Filimonas lacunae: one gene and its partner. The protein of the gene in region 1 interacts with the protein of each later gene in a pairwise test. Links are inferred from orthologs where the notes say so. Each region holds a gene or a part of one and is shown on either strand. Other genes may lie near its edges.

Region 1 (8,505 bases):
CAGGGCGACCATACTACTTTTAAACCGGGTGGGGGCGATGAAGCGAGTCCGGATTTACGTCCTTTTCGCTTTGGCGATATGCTGGAGCAGATTGATTTTACGGAAAGCATCCGTAATGCGCAGATTAACCACGGTGTTGAAGCTTTCCATATGCACGAAGACGACCTGCAGATCCGGGAAACCGATTTGAAGGTGCAGACTTCTACTGTGCTGATGATTGATATTTCGCATTCCATGATCCTGTATGGCGAAGACCGTATTACCCCTGCGAAGAAGGTGGCTATGGCTTTGAGCGAACTGATCACTACCCGGTATCCTAAAGACACACTGGATATTGTGGTGTTTGGTAATGATGCGTGGCCGGTGGCCATTAAAGACCTTCCCTATTTACAGGTAGGACCTTATCATACCAACACGGTGGCAGGGCTGGAGCTGGCCATGGATATTTTGCGCAGGAGAAAAAATGCGAACAAGCAGATATTTATGATCACCGATGGTAAGCCTACCTGTTTAAAGGTGGGTGGCCGTTATTATAAAAACAGTTTTGGACTGGACCGGAAAATAACCAACCGTTGTATTAACCTGGCCGCCCAGTGCAAAAAACTGAAAATACCTATTACCACGTTTATGATCGCTTCAGACCCTTACCTGCAAAGCTTTGTAAATGAGTTTACAGAGATGAACCACGGGAAGGCCTTTTTTGCTTCACTGGATAAACTGGGGTCTTTTATTTTCAAAGATTTTGAAAGTGGTAAGCGTAAGACCCTGTATTAACGTTTGCACGCCTGATATTTTAGCATTGCTGAAAAAGATAATTGAATGAACATAGCGAAGATTACAACTTTAGGAGAGCTGAAGAAGAGTGGGTATAAGCCTTTAAGTGTAAAGGAAGAGATCAGGAAAAACCTGATCACCCGCATAAAGAACAAGGAAAATCCTTTTACAGGGATTATGGGGTATGAGGATACCGTTATTCCTGATACAGAGCGTGCTTTGTTAAGCCGTCATAATATTCTGTACCTGGGCCTTCGCGGACAGGCTAAAACACGTATGGCGCGCCAGATGGTGGAGTTGCTGGACGAGTATGTGCCTGTGGTGGCAGGTAGCGAGGTAAATGACGATCCCTTACGTCCGTTAAGTAAGTACTCCAGGGATCTGATAGCGGAGTATGGCGATGCAACACCGGTTACCTGGTGGCACCGGAGCGAGCGTTATGGCGAGAAGCTGGCTACGCCGGATGTGAGTGTAGCGGATTTGATAGGGGATGTGGATCCTATTAAGGCGGCTAACCTGCGTTTGAGTTTTGCAGATGAGCAGGTAATTCACTACGGCATTATCCCGCGTAGCAACCGTGGCATATTTGTGATTAACGAGCTGCCCGATTTGCAGGCGCGCATACAGGTGTCGCTGTTTAATATTTTACAGGAGGGCGATATACAGATACGGGGCTTTAAGCTGCGTATGCCGCTGGATATACAGTTTGTGTTTACGGCCAACCCGGAAGATTATACCAACCGTGGCAGCATTGTAACACCTTTAAAAGACCGTATTGAAAGCCAGATTTTAACGCACTATCCCAAAACGATAGAAACGGCGCTGTCTATTACAGAGCAGGAAGCGGATATTTTACCAGAGCAGCAGGATGTTATTGATATAAGTGACCTGGTGAAGCGTTTGATTGAGCAGGTGGCTTTTGAAGCAAGGAGTAATGAATACGTAGATAAGAAGAGTGGGGTAAGCGCCCGCCTTACTATTGCGGCTTACGAGAACGCCGTGAGCAGTGCCGAGCGCAGGGCTATTATTCACAACGAACCGAAAACACAGATATGGATCAGTGACCTGGTGGGCATTATCCCTGCCATTACTGGTAAAATTGAGCTGGTGTATGAAGGGGAGCAGGAAGGTCCGTACCAGGTGGCTGTGAACCTGCTGGACAGGGCTATCCGCTCGCAGTTTGTGACCTACTTCCCCGATCCGGAAAAGGTGAAGAAGAAAAAGCCTACCGGCAAAAAATCGCAGGAAGCCAAAGTAGAGGAAAACCCTTACAGAAGCATTATCAACTGGTTTGACAGTGGTAATTCTATTGATGTGCTGGTGGATATGAAAGATGCGGAGAAGATTGCAGCCTTATACCAGGTAGATGGTTTGTATGCTTTTGTGAAGCGCTTTTTCCCGCAGGCCAATGAGAAAGAAGGGGCTTTGCTGATGGAGTTTGTGCTGCATGGCCTTTCTGCTTATTCACTAATAAGCAAGAAGGTGATTGATGGCCGTATCCAGTTTAAAGACCTGATTGGCAGTATGATGAACTTCGGCCAAATGAACTTTGAAGAGGACGATTTGACCGAAGACGATCTGAACTAGATAATATTTACTTCTCTTTCCAGCGTAATACCAAACTGTTGGTTTACGCTGGAAATAATTTCTTCTGACAGCTGGAATATTTCATTGCCTGTAGCGTTGGCATAGTTTACCAGCACCAATGGTTGTTTACTGTGGCAGCCTGCATCTCCTTTACGATATCCTTTCCATCCGCATTGTTCTATTAACCAGGCGGCCGGTATCTTTTCCCATGCCTGCCCATTGCTATCGGGCGCTACTGCATAGTGCGGTATAGTGGCGTGTTGCTGTTGCAATGCCCGGAATTGTGTTTGCGGTATAGTTGGGTTTTTGAAAAAGCTACCAGCATTACCCACTTCCGCGGGGTTGGGCAGTTTGCTGCTGCGGATGTTGATAACGGCCTGTGCAATGGCTGCAATGTTTAACTGTTGTGAACCCATAGCTGCCAGCTCCTGTTCAATAGCACCATAGGAGGTATGATACACAGGTTGCTTGTTCAGGCGATAGGTAACATTGAGTATAATAAACTGGCCTTTGTATTTGTTTTTGAAAACACTTTCGCGGTAGCCGAAGTTGCACTCGGTATGGTGAAAGGTAACTACCGATTGACTTTCGATATGCAGTGCTTCCAGCGATTCGCACACGTCTTTTATCTCTACGCCATACGCGCCAATGTTTTGCATGGGCGAAGCGCCTACACAACCGGGAATAAGGCTGAGGTTTTCCAGGCCTGCGTAATTGTGTTGTATACAGTATTGTACAAACCGGTGCCAGTTTTCGCCGCCCCAGGCTTTGATGTAGTAATGGTTTGCATCCTCTTTTACCAGCTCAATGCCTTTGAGTTCGTTTTTAATTACCAGCCCGTTATAGTTTTGGGTGAACAGCATGTTGCTGCCACCGCCCAGCACCAGCAGGTTTTGCTGGCCTGCCTGGTGGCTATAAATCAGTAATTCTTTCAGTTGTTCAACAGTGCTGAATGCTGCAAAATAGCGTGCGGTGGCAGCAATGCCAAAGGTGTTGAAAGGCTTTAATTCTTTGTTTTCCTGTATAGATGATGTAAGCATGATCATGAATGTGTTTATAGTTTACACAGGGTCAATATCGGGTATGATGTGCACGCTGCTGTATCTTTTGGTAGCGTTGATGATAGTGATCTGTTGCGCTATCTGTAGCTTGCATTGCTGTATTAACGGCGCTTTCCGGGGCAGCTTTATCAGCAGCTCGGAAAGGTATTGGTTACGGATGCGGTTGACTACGGGGTTGGCGGGGCCGAATACGTAAGGGCCAAAATCTTTTTTCAGGCCATTGACCATATGCTGTGCGGCTTCTTCGGCAATCAGCTGGTCCTTGTGTTTAAAAATCACCTGTATAATACGGGCAAACGGTGGATAGAAGAAGCGTTGCCTGTTTTCCATTTCGTATTGAAACAGTTGCTGGTAGTTGTGTTGCTGCACAAAGCCGAGTACCGGATGTTCGGTATTGCTTACCTGTATCATTACTTTACCCAGCCCGTCTTTACGGCCTGCGCGGCCGCTTACTTGTTCCATCAGCTGGTAAGCGCGTTCGTTCACGCGAAAATCGGCAAAGTTTAAAATGCCATCTGCATCTAAAATGCCTACGAGGTTTACGTGTTCAAAGTCCAGGCCTTTAACCACCATCTGGGTGCCTACCAGGATGTCTATTTTCTGTTGTTCAAACAGTTTAATCAGGTTGTCGTGATCGTGCTTGCCTTTTACGCTATCATAATCCATACGGGCTGTTCTGGCATCGGGAAAAGCTTCTGTAATCATTTCCTCGATCTTTTCGGTGCCAAAGTTCTTCTGAATAAAGCGGTTGCTGCCACAGGCAGAACAGGTGTATATTACCGGGTAGGTAGTGCCACAGTAGTGACAGGCCAGTTTGTTTTTAGACTTATGATAGGTGAGGGTTACATCACAGTTTTTACACTGGGGTATCCAACCGCATACGCCGCATATCTGGTAAGGTGAATAGCCGCGCCGGTTCTGGAACAGAATGATCTGTTTTTTATCGTGCAGCGACTGTGTGATAGCCTGGTGCAGTTCGGGCGTGAGCATTACTTTGGAATGATCTTTTTTGATCACTCTTTTTACATCTACTATTTCAATTTGCGGCATGGCTACATTGCCATAGCGTTCCATCAGCTGTACCAGGCCGTATTTGCCTTGCTGTGCATTGGTATAGCTTTCTATGGAAGGGGTGGCAGAGCCGAGTAATACCTTTGCCTGAAACAGGGATGCGTAATAGATAGCGGCATCCCGTGCGTGGTAGCGTGGTGCTGGCTCCTGCTGCTTATAGGAGGAGTCATGCTCTTCATCGGCAATGATCAAACCCAGATCGCGAAAGGGCAGGAACACGGCAGAGCGTGCGCCCAGTACAATACGGGCTTCCCCGCTTTTTACCTTATTCCATATTTCTACCCGTTCGTTGGGGTTGAATTTGGAATGATAGATAGAGATGTTACCGCCAAAATGCTTTTGCAGGCGGCGTATGATTTGTGTGGTTAAAGCTATTTCGGGCAGCATGTATAGTACCTGCTTGCCCTTGCGTATAAAGGCTTCGATGAGTTTTACGTATACCTGTGTTTTGCCACTGGCGGTTACGCCATGCAGCAGGCATACCTGTTTTTCATCGAACAATGTTTCAATCTTCTCTGCCGCCTGTTGCTGCAGGGGCGACAGTTCAAAATCAATGATAACATCTTTGGGCAAAGAGCCGATGCGATCCACTGCGCGCTTTTCGGTACGAAGTATATTTTTTTCTACCAGCCCTTTTAACTGTGCAGCGGTGGCGCCTGATTTCTTTAACAGCTCTGGTTGGGATACTTCGCCTTGTGTACGTTGCAGGTGTATATAAGCCATCAGCAACTCCATTTGCTTAGGTGCCTTGTACTGTTGCCAGTTATTCAGCAAATCGGCCAGCGCTTCTTCTTTATGATAGGCGGGTTGCAGAATAACATAGGTCTCTTTTTTCTCCTTGTACTTCTCTTTCAGTTCTTCCCATACCAGGCATACCTGTTTTTCTATCAGGCGTTTGATAACAGGGTATACATGGGAAGCGTCCAGTATTTGTTGTACCTCATTCAGGCGCAGTTCCTTTTTCAGGTTGAGGGCTTCGGCTACCATAAACTCCTCATCGTCCAGCTCTATCATTTCATCCTCATAGCTGTCGTTCCACATCAGTACGGTTTCGCTGCTGAGTTTGAGGTTGGAAGGGATGGCGGCCTGCATTACTTCGCCTTCGGTACACATGTAATAGTCGGCAATCCATTCCCAGAAAGCTAATTGCTCGGGGTGCAGTAACGGCACATCGTCCAGCACATTGAGAATGGGTTTGGGATTAAATGCTTCGGGCTTTTCGGTAAACGTTTTTTTTACCAGGCCGGCGTATTTTTTATTCTTTCCCAATACTACCTCTACACGTATACCAGGTTGTACTGCTTCCTTCAAATGATCGGGCACTGCCCAGGTAAAGTTTTTAGGCAGGGCAAGAGGAATAAGTACCTCTGCAAACAGGGTATAGGTGTGATTGGTGAATAACTGATTGGGAGAATGAGTATTCATGATTAATGGGCTAAGATACGGCTGTTAACGCAGCAATTGCTTTAATGTGCTGATGTATTTGGCCGTAAACTGCCTGCGTCGCTGGAAGCCGGCTGCCATTGAGGTTTCGTGTCCGTGCCTGCGCCTGTTAAACAGTTTGGGATGTTGTATCTGTTGGCTGGAATAGATGCTGATATGGCCACTGCTGAGGTAGGCTGCACCACAGGCAATGGCAAAGTAAAAGGTATAATACGGGCCAAAGAGTTCTATGCCCATGATGGTGCAGGCGATGGGGGTGTTGGTAGCACCGGCAAATACAGCAATAAAACCGAGTGCGGCCATGAGATCTACCGGCACGCCGAGAAGACTGCCCAGTACGCTGCCCAGGGTAGCCCCGATAAAGAACAAGGGAGTTACTTCGCCACCTTTCATGCCACAGGATAAAGTGATAGCGGTAAACAACAGCTTCCACCACCAGCTGAGCCAGGGGGCGTGGGCGGGGCCAAATGCTCCGACAATAGAGATTCCGGTTACTTTGGGTGGTTTTTGCACCCCCAGCCCCAGGTAATCGTCGGTTTGCAACAGCCAGGTAAGCGCAATAATCATAACACCACCCACGGCTGGTATCAGCCATTTTACCGGTATGCGTTGAAACAGGTATTTGAATCCGTGGGTAAGCTCAGCAAACAGGAAAGCGGTGAAACCGAACAGGATGCCTGCGCCCGCTACTTTGAATATGAGCCAGCCGTTGATACGTGTGACTATGGAAGATATATGGTAATGGGTGTGGTGGATATGGTATAGCGAGCATACAAAATCTGCCAGGAATGCTGCTACCAGGCAAGGTATCAATGGACTAAAGGTAAAGCTGCCCAGCGCCAGCACTTCCACAGCGAAGATGGTGCCGGCGAAGGGAGTGCCAAACACAGCACCGAAACCCGCTGCAATACCGGCCATTAGTAACACCTGTTTATTAATGACATGGTTGCTAAACCATTGGCTTACCAGGGATGCGGTGCTGCCACCTATTTGTACGGCAGTGCCTTCACGGCCGGCTGAGCCACCGAATAAGTGGGTAATGATAGTGCCTGCCAGCACCAGCGGAGCCATGCGACGGGGAACGCCTCCACCCGGAGCATGTATTTCTTCTATAATAAGGTTATTGCCTTTTTCACTGTTTTTGCCCCATAGCTGGTAGAGGTAATATACCAGTATGCCACCCAGGGGCAGCAGATATAACAGCCAGGGATGTTGAAAGCGGAAGTGGGTTACCGTATCCAGTAACCATAAAAACAAGGCGATAACAGAGCCGGTGATTGCGGATAAAAGGAGTAATGCCAGGGAATGTAAGAGTAGCTTTTTTAACACGTCTGCAAATGTTTACTGTTCAATAAATAGTTTATTGTTATTGCAGGCGCCATCGTCCCTCTGGTTAGGGCGGTTGATAAGGCGGAGCACCATCGCCTTACTGCGAAGGTAGGCTCCATTGCGCAATGAGCCACAATAAATACTATAAAGGACAGTTTTCGTGGTAGTTAATGAGTTCGATAGGAGCGTATTCCATTTCAAAGCCCTGGCAGGTAACCAGTATTTCGTCTAACACCGCTTCTATCTCTTCCGGTTCGGTTAATACCACCAGCCTGTTGCGGTATTCTTTCATGTTAGGAATGCCTTTGAGGTATTTGGAATATTGCTGTCGCATTTCAAAAATACCTGTTACAGGGCCTTTCCATTCCAGCGACTTGCGCAGGTGTTTACGGCATACTGCCACGCGTTCTTCTACGGTAGGGGCAGGTGGCATTTCGCCGGTTTGCAGGTAGTGTTTTATCTCGCGGAATATCCACGGATAACCTATCGTGGCACGGCCTATCATAATGCCATCTACACCATAGCGGTTTTTATATTCCAGCGCTTTTTGCGGGCTGTCGATATCACCGTTGCCAAAGATGGGGATATGAATGCGGGGATTGTTTTTGATTTTACCAATTAAGGTCCAGTCTGCTTCGCCTTTATACATCTGGCTGCGGGTGCGGCCGTGAATGGTGAGGGCTTTAATGCCCACGTCCTGCAGCCTTTCTGCCACCTCTTCAATGTTTTTGCTGTCTTCATCCCAACCCAACCGTGTTTTTACGGTTACGGGCAGGCGGGTGGCTTTTACACAGGAATCGGTAAGACGCACCATCAGGTCCAGGTCTTTTAACACACCTGCTCCTGCTCCTTTACCTGCTACCTTTTTTACCGGGCAGCCGTAGTTGATATCCAGCAGATCGGGGTTGGTGGTTTCTACAATACGGGAAGCTATAGCAATGCTTTCTTCATCGCCGCCAAACAATTGTATGCCTATAGGTTGTTCATAATCAAAGATATCCAGCTTCCTGCGCATCTTGATAGCATCGCGTATAAGGCCGGCGCAGGAAATGAATTCGGTATACAGCAGATCTGCACCATTGTCTTTACAAACGGCCCGGAATGGCGGATCGGTTACATCTTCCATGGGGGCGAGTAAAAGGGGGAAATCCGGCAGTTCTATGTTATCAATCTTTACCACTATGACTATGAATAAGTGTGCAAAGGTAAAATTGTATTCTGGTTTTATTGCTATTGTGTA
Region 2 (7,162 bases), 5.1 Mb from region 1 along the record:
CTTGGGTGAATTTGAGGATGGAGCGCGCGTACGGGCTAAGATCGGTGTAGTGCAGAAATGCATCTTTTTCAAATCCTACATCTACAAAGGCTGCGTTTAACCCTGGGATCAGTTTTTTTACTTTACCCAGGTAAAGGTCGCCCACCGCAAAACTAGCATCGGCTTTTTCGTTATGTAGCTCAACCAGCTTTTTATCTTCAAGCAGGGCAATTTCGACCCCTGTTGAGCCTACATTAATAATAAGTTCTTTATTCACAACATAGCAACTTTAAATTGTTTCCAATGCACTACCGTTCGCCGGTATGCAGCAAAATAATCAGCCAACAAAAATCCACAAAATCCAGCCACTTTTGGTCTGATAAGGAAAGGTAAAGTTGCGAGGCGGAAGTCAAGGAGTAGCTGTCTGGTACAAGGTATTAATGCCGGAGCGCTTGCGCTGCCCGGCATTAATCGTATGACAGTAAGAAAAAAACTATTTCTTCTTCTTATGACGGTTTTTTCTCAGTCTTTTCTTGCGTTTGTGTGTCGCTATCTTATGACGTTTTCTCTTTTTACCACAAGGCATACTCAAATAAGTTTTTAGTTATACAAAATTCAAATGAACAATTATTGGAGCGATTTAATACGCTCTGCTATTTCTTTTTTAGCCTCCGGAACCGGTATCTGCTCCTGAATGGTTGTATACCATTTCACCGCATTTACCTTGTCTCCTTTCCTTTCGTATGCTTCAGCCAGGTGAAACATAGCTTCCAGGTTATCAGGCTGCTTTTTTACTATAATCGAAAAACGCTCAATGGCTTTGTCAAACTGGCCGCTTTTAGCGCCGCCTAATCCTAATATCATTTGAGCGTACAGGTTGTCGGGATGGTCTTCTGCTACTTTCCTCACTTTCAGAATTCCCTCCATCGGGTTATCTGAAACATTTCCAAACATGTAGCATGCGCCTAAGCCTACTGTAGAAGAATCGTTAGCCGGATTCATTACCAGCGCTTTTTCAAACAACTCTTTAGCCTGTAATCCCAACCATTGCTGAATACGCGGGTTCTCGTCTTCTGCCATTAACTCATCCAACAACAAATGGGCTGCAAAGGTGATGCTTTTTTCGGAATTCTCCAATTTAGCTGCTTCGGCATGATAATAAAGACCTAAGGCATGTACATGAACGCTGTCGCCCCAGAAATGGGCCAGCTGCCTGTAGGCTGTCTGTTGCTGGATTTTTACATCCCCCCTTACCACGCTGTTTTCCAGCTGGGTAACATATTGTAACTGTGTAGAATTCAATGCTTTCTTAGCCTGATCAAGCAAGGCTTCGGTGGTTAAAACACCACTAGCCGGGCTTTCCCCGGCTTCGCTGTTAGTATTGGTAACGGATTTTTTAGGTTCTGTGGTTCCCGCGAAAAAAAATACGAGAACAAAAAGGACAAGCGCTCCACCTGCAATAAATAAATGCTGCTTTTTCATCCGCACGAAGTTACTCTTCCTTGCGCATTTGCTTTACTTCGTTAACGAATTCTTTAGAAGGCTTAAATGCAGGGATAAAATGCTCGGGAATTTCAACAGCTACATTCTTTTTAATATTACGGCCTATTTTAGCCGCTCTTTTTTTAGTGATGAAGCTGCCAAAGCCTCTGATGTAAATGTTTTCACCTTTGGAAAGGTTTTCTTTAATTTCTTTGAGCATGGTTTCCAAGGTTACTAAAACATCTACCTTAGGGATGCCCGTTTTTTCTGAGATATTGTTGATCAGGTCGGACTTTCTCATTTTGGTTTTTTTATTCTGTTTAGTTGAATCTAAAATAAGACCAAAAACGCAGATATGGAAAGAAAAATGCAGATTTTTTAAAAGATGTTGAAGGTTGAATGGCAAATATTTGGATTATTTATGATGCTTAAGAAAAAAATCACTGCTGCTTTGATGGAGTGGCATAACACGCAGAATAACAGGGAGATGCCATGGAAAGGGGAAAAAGATCCTTATAAGATATGGCTAAGCGAGGTCATTTTGCAACAAACACGCGTAGAACAGGGGCGTACATATTACGAAAACTTCACACACAAATATCCCACTATACAACACCTCGCCGCCGATAAAGACGAAAATGTGTTTAAATTATGGGAAGGGCTGGGTTATTACAACCGCTGTAAAAATTTATTATTTACTGCCCGGTTTGTTACTAACGAGCTAAAAGGGAGGTTTCCGGACACATACGCGGACATTGTAGCCCTCAAAGGAGTTGGCCCTTATACTGCCGCCGCCATTGCTTCTTTTGCGTACAATGAGCCTTATGCGGTGGTAGATGGCAATGTGTTCAGGGTGTTATCGCGCGTGTTTAATATAGACACTCCTACAGATAGCACAGAAGGCAAGCAATTATTTACCGATCTGGCAAATGAAGTGCTGGATAAAAAACAGCCCGGTGCTTTTAACCAGGCTATTATGGATTTTGGCGCTACTATATGCAAACCTATGGCCCCCGCCTGCGCCGTATGCCCTTTACAAAAGCTTTGTGAAGCGCGGCAGCACGGACGTGTAAGCATGCTGCCTGTAAAGAATAAAGTATTGCAAAAGAAAACACGCTGGCTTACCTGGTTTAAACTGCAGGCCGAAGGCAAAACGCTTGTACATAAAAGAAGCAGCCGCGACATTTGGGAAAACCTGCATGAGTTTTACCTGGTAGAAGCTACCGAAAAAACTACCTGGACGCGCGACCTGGTAACACAGTGGTGCTGGAACCAGTTAGATGTAAAAAAAGCAGAAGTAATTTCTATCAGTGGCGTTTTATCGCAACAGCTTACGCATCAAACCATAAAAGCACAGTTTATTGAAGTGCAACTGCCCCATATTCCCCCCAGCTTAACAGAATATGACTGGTTAAGTACCAAAGAAATAGATCAACTTGCGTTTCCCCGTTTAATCAATTTATGGCTAGACCCTAAAAAAAGGGATAGTCTTTTGTTTTAAATGAATCTGGCATGGAATTTTTCATAGTTTTTTCTTATTTTTCAAAAAGAATTAATTTTTAGAACACCAACATATTACAATAACAGGCGATTAATAAACTCAATTGTATGAGAGGAGTTAACAGAGTAATGCTGATAGGGAACCTGGGTAAAGATCCGGATGTACAATACCTGGAAGGAAATATAGCCGTTGCAAAGTTTCCGCTGGCCACTACTGAAACCTATAAAGACAGGGCAGGCAAACTTATTTCACAAACGGAATGGCATACAGTAGTATTATGGCGTGGTTTAGCCGAGCTGGCGCAGAAATACCTGCACAAAGGCAGCCTGATATATGTTGAGGGTCGTTTACGCACCAGAAGCTGGGAAGACAAAGAGAACAATAAAAAATTCGCTACCGAAATAGTGGGTGATAACCTGATTATGCTGGACAAACGCAGCGATCATGGCTCCTATCCATCTACAGGACCTGCAGATCATATAGAAGGCTTTAGCAATGAAGACATTCCACCTTCTGCATTAGGAACTGACCCTGCGGAGGGATTGCCATTTTAAATATCTTTGTACGTTCTAAAACATACACATGGTGGCTTTTCCGCTGACTATTCCTTTATTTTTTCGTACCGCATGGATTGCTGCTGCCCACATAGACACACAGGCGACTACCGTTTTGGTAATACTGCTTGTGTTGCTATTAGGGTTTTCGTTTGCCATTTCAGGCGCTGAAGTGGCTTTTTTTTCGCTTACCAGCAAAGACATTAACCTGCTTAAAACCAAGCAGCAGCCCGCTTATAAAAGAATAGTAGACCTGCTGGAAAATCCCAGACTGTTACTGGCATCCTTAATTATCGCCAACTGTATTGCCAATATAGCTATCATCATTATTGCCAATATTGTGCTAGACGACCTGGTGGTACTGGATCCTTCCCTTACCTGGGTACGCTGGTTGATTAAAATTATCTCCCTCACCATTTTACTGCTACTTTTTTGCGAGGTGATGCCTAAGGTAATGGCCACGCAAAACAATATCCGCTTTGCCAAAGACGTAGGTTTTCTGGTAGAAAGCACCGGCTATGTAATAAACTGGTTATCCAAAATAGCTATCCGCTACCTGGATATTACAGACGGTAAGCTGGGAGGTGGTAAAAATGAACTGTCACTGGAAGAGATAGACGAAGCCATTGATAAAAGCGCTACTGCCGAAACCTCAGAAAAAGAAAAAAGCATTTTAAAAGGCATAGCCAAGTTTGGCAGTATTACCGTTAAACAGATTATGAAAACCCGGGTAGATGTAAACGGCATTGAGCAAAACACTTCTTTTGCCCAGCTGGTTACCACCGTAGAAGACCTGCACTACAGCCGCTTACCCGTGTATAAAGAAAACCTGGATGAAGTTACCGGCATCATCAACACCAAAGACCTGCTTCCTTACCTGAACAGTGAAGCCGATTTCGACTGGCACTTCCTGATGCGTCCACCTTTGTTTGTGCATGAACAAAAGCTGATTGAAGATCTGCTGAAAGAATTTCAATCCAAGCGCATTCACATAGCAGTGGTAGTGGATGAATTTGGTGGCACCAGTGGTATTGTTACACTGGAAGACATACTGGAAGAGGTAATTGGCGATATCAGAGATGAGTTTGATGAAGAAGAAGAGGCAACCTACACTAAGATTGACGACCACACTTTTATCTTCGACGGCAAAACCATCATTTACGATGTGTGTAAGGCTATGAATATAAGCTCCTCTACCTTTGACCAGGTAAAAGGCGATAGTGATTCACTGGCTGGCCTGGTGCTGGAACTGGCAGGAGAAATACCTAAAAAAGACCAGGTAGTGCATGTGGGCGACTTTGATTTTACGGTAATTGAACTGGAGAAAAACAGGTTGCAGAAAATTAAAGTGTCGTACCAGACAAAGGCATAATCCCCTGCATTTCATTTCTTAAATCCGCGCTTGTGGTTTCTTGCGCTACCCTTAGTTTTACAGCATGAAACCACTTTTAGCCTTTTTTGTAATCGTTTTTGCGCTGGTTAGCTGTAATTCTACCTTCACCCCCAAGCCCAAAGGCTATTTTAAAATTCCTTTCCCGGCCAAAGCCTATAAAACTTTTGACGAACCTGGTTATCCTTACTCATTCGAGTACCCCGTATACGCCACCATTTCCAAAGACACCTCTTTTTTTGGTGCCGACCCGGAAAACCCATGGTGGGTGAATATCGATTTCCCCCAGTTTCACGGCAAACTGTATGTAAGCTATAAGATCATTGGCAACTATAAACTGGACAAACTGATTGCCGATGCCTTTAACATGACAGGCAAACACACCGTAAAAGCCGTTTCGATGGACGACTCATTGATGATCACTCCCAACAATGTGCATGGCGTGTTTTTTAAAGTGGGGGGCGACGTGGCCACGGCATCACAGTTTTTCTTAACCGATTCTACTAAAAACTTCCTGCGCGGAGCGCTGTATTTCGACGCTACGCCTAACCAGGACTCCCTGCTGCCGGTGAATAATTTTCTGGTAGAGGACATGCGCCACATGATCAACACCTTCCGCTGGAAATAAATTACCTTTGCAGCATGATAGCGATAGATAATGTTCTCATCAGCGATGAGGTAGTGGAAGAGCAATTTGTGTGCGACCTTACCAAATGTAAAGGTGGCTGCTGCGAGGACGGCGACGCGGGCGCTCCCCTGTTAAAGCAGGAACTGGATCATCTGAACAACTATTACGAAGTAATTAAGCCTTACATGACCCCGCAAGGTATCCGGGAGAATGAAAAACAAGGCAGATATGTATACGATCGTCATTTTGGCTGGGTAACTCCTACCATTGAAGGCCAGATTTGTACCTACGCTTTTCGCGACGCGCAAAATGTAATTAAATGCGGCATTGAACAGGCCTATCTGGATGGCAAACTGCCCTGGAAAAAGCCCATCAGCTGTCATATGTTTCCTATCAAAATGAGCCAGAGCGAGGTAGATCCTTCTATGGAATACCTGAACTACGAGCCACGGGAAGACTTATGTAGCGCCGCCTGCAAACTGGGTAAAAAATTAAAAGTACCCGCCTACGTGTTTTTGAAAGACGCTATTATCCGCCACTACGGAGAAGAGTTTTATGCAACACTGGATGCCACTGCACAACATTTAAAAGAGCAGAAAGGATAACCGGCCCTCATTTTGAGTGGTTAAGGTGATGTTACAACGTAAAGAGATGAAAGAAACAGCTGCCAGTTTTATAGCCAAAAGCACTATACGTGCCGCCGACATTGAGCATCGACGTAAAATCAATTTCAATATTGGCCGGTATAACGCTGCGGTGCCGCAGGGCAAAACGCAATTTGCCGATATGATGATGGCCCGCGAGCATGCTAAAAACCTGAAATGGCGCGCTATTGAAACACTGGACCAACAGCTGGAATCTTTTGAACGTAACATCACTGCACGCGGCGCTAAAGTGCTATGGGCCGAAGATGCAGCCGAAGCCTTATATGAAATAGGCCGTATTTGCACCGCCAAACAATGCCGCACCGTGGTGAAAAGCAAAAGCATGGTTACAGAAGAAATTCATCTGAACCATTTTCTGGAGCAGCAAGGCATTGAAAGCATTGAAACTGACCTGGGGGAATATATTCAGCAACTGGATGGCGAACCGCCTTACCATATTGTTACACCCGCCATGCACAAAAGCAAGGAAGATGTAGCCAAGCTGTTTGCCGAAAAACTAGGCACTCCACCCGGACTTAGCCCCGAACAATTGACACTGATTGCCCGCCAGAAATTGCGGGAGAAATACATTGAAGCAGAAGTAGGCGTTACAGGCGCTAATTTTATTATAGCCGACACTGGCGCTATTGCCATTACAGAAAATGAAGGCAACGCCCGTTTAAGCTGCTCCTGGCCCAAAACACATATTGTGATAGTGGGCATTGAAAAGGTAATTCCTTCTTTGCAGGACTTAGCCCTGTTCTGGCCCCTCCTTTCCACTTACGGCACCGGCCAAAAGGTAACCGCCTACAACACTATTGTAAGCGGCCCCCGCCAGCCCGGTGAATCAGACGGCCCGGAGGAAATGTATGTGATACTGCTGGACAACGGCCGTACCAACCTGTTACAAAATCCCGCCACCCGCGAAGCCTTATACTGCATTCGTTGTGGCGCTTGTTTAAATGCCTGCCCGGTATATAAAAA

Evidence for each region.
Region 2: the proteins of priA (region 1) and FLA_RS25885 interact in binary tests that used the Escherichia coli proteins (3 or more experiments, as listed by UniProt). The link is inferred for Filimonas lacunae from one-to-one orthologs.

Annotation. Positions count from the first base shown.
Region 1 is NZ_AP017422.1:1,524,377-1,532,881, forward strand. The notes cover bases 3,171-6,280. They hold priA (replication restart helicase PriA), read right to left. Parts: upstream 5,919-6,280; coding sequence 3,423-5,918; downstream 3,171-3,422. Other genes in these bases: murB (UDP-N-acetylmuramate dehydrogenase), read right to left, coding at 3,171-3,401; FLA_RS06210 (voltage-gated chloride channel family protein), read right to left, coding at 5,943-6,280. Also shown: FLA_RS06190 (vWA domain-containing protein), read left to right, coding at 1-774; FLA_RS06195 (sigma 54-interacting transcriptional regulator), read left to right, coding at 820-2,361; more of murB, read right to left, coding at 2,358-3,170; more of FLA_RS06210, read right to left, coding at 6,281-7,265; tRNA dihydrouridine synthase DusB, read right to left, coding at 7,408-8,445; FLA_RS06220 (DUF2062 domain-containing protein), read right to left, coding at 8,496-8,505.
Region 2 is NZ_AP017422.1:6,597,413-6,604,574, forward strand. Bases 1,827-4,792 are described here. They hold FLA_RS25885 (single-stranded DNA-binding protein), read left to right. Parts: upstream 1,827-3,069; coding sequence 3,070-3,516; downstream 3,517-4,792. Other genes in these bases: mutY (A/G-specific adenine glycosylase), read left to right, coding at 1,883-2,962; gldE (gliding motility-associated protein GldE), read left to right, coding at 3,545-4,792. Outside these bases: FLA_RS25860 (Rne/Rng family ribonuclease), read right to left, coding at 1-256; FLA_RS25870 (tetratricopeptide repeat protein), read right to left, coding at 607-1,461; FLA_RS25875 (HU family DNA-binding protein), read right to left, coding at 1,472-1,762; more of gldE, read left to right, coding at 4,793-4,888; gliding motility lipoprotein GldD, read left to right, coding at 4,953-5,534; FLA_RS25900 (DUF3109 family protein), read left to right, coding at 5,549-6,139; FLA_RS25905 (LutB/LldF family L-lactate oxidation iron-sulfur protein), read left to right, coding at 6,186-7,162. UniProt on the Escherichia coli protein: Plays an important role in DNA replication, recombination and repair. Binds to ssDNA and to an array of partner proteins to recruit them to their sites of action during DNA metabolism. Acts as a sliding platform that migrates on DNA via reptation.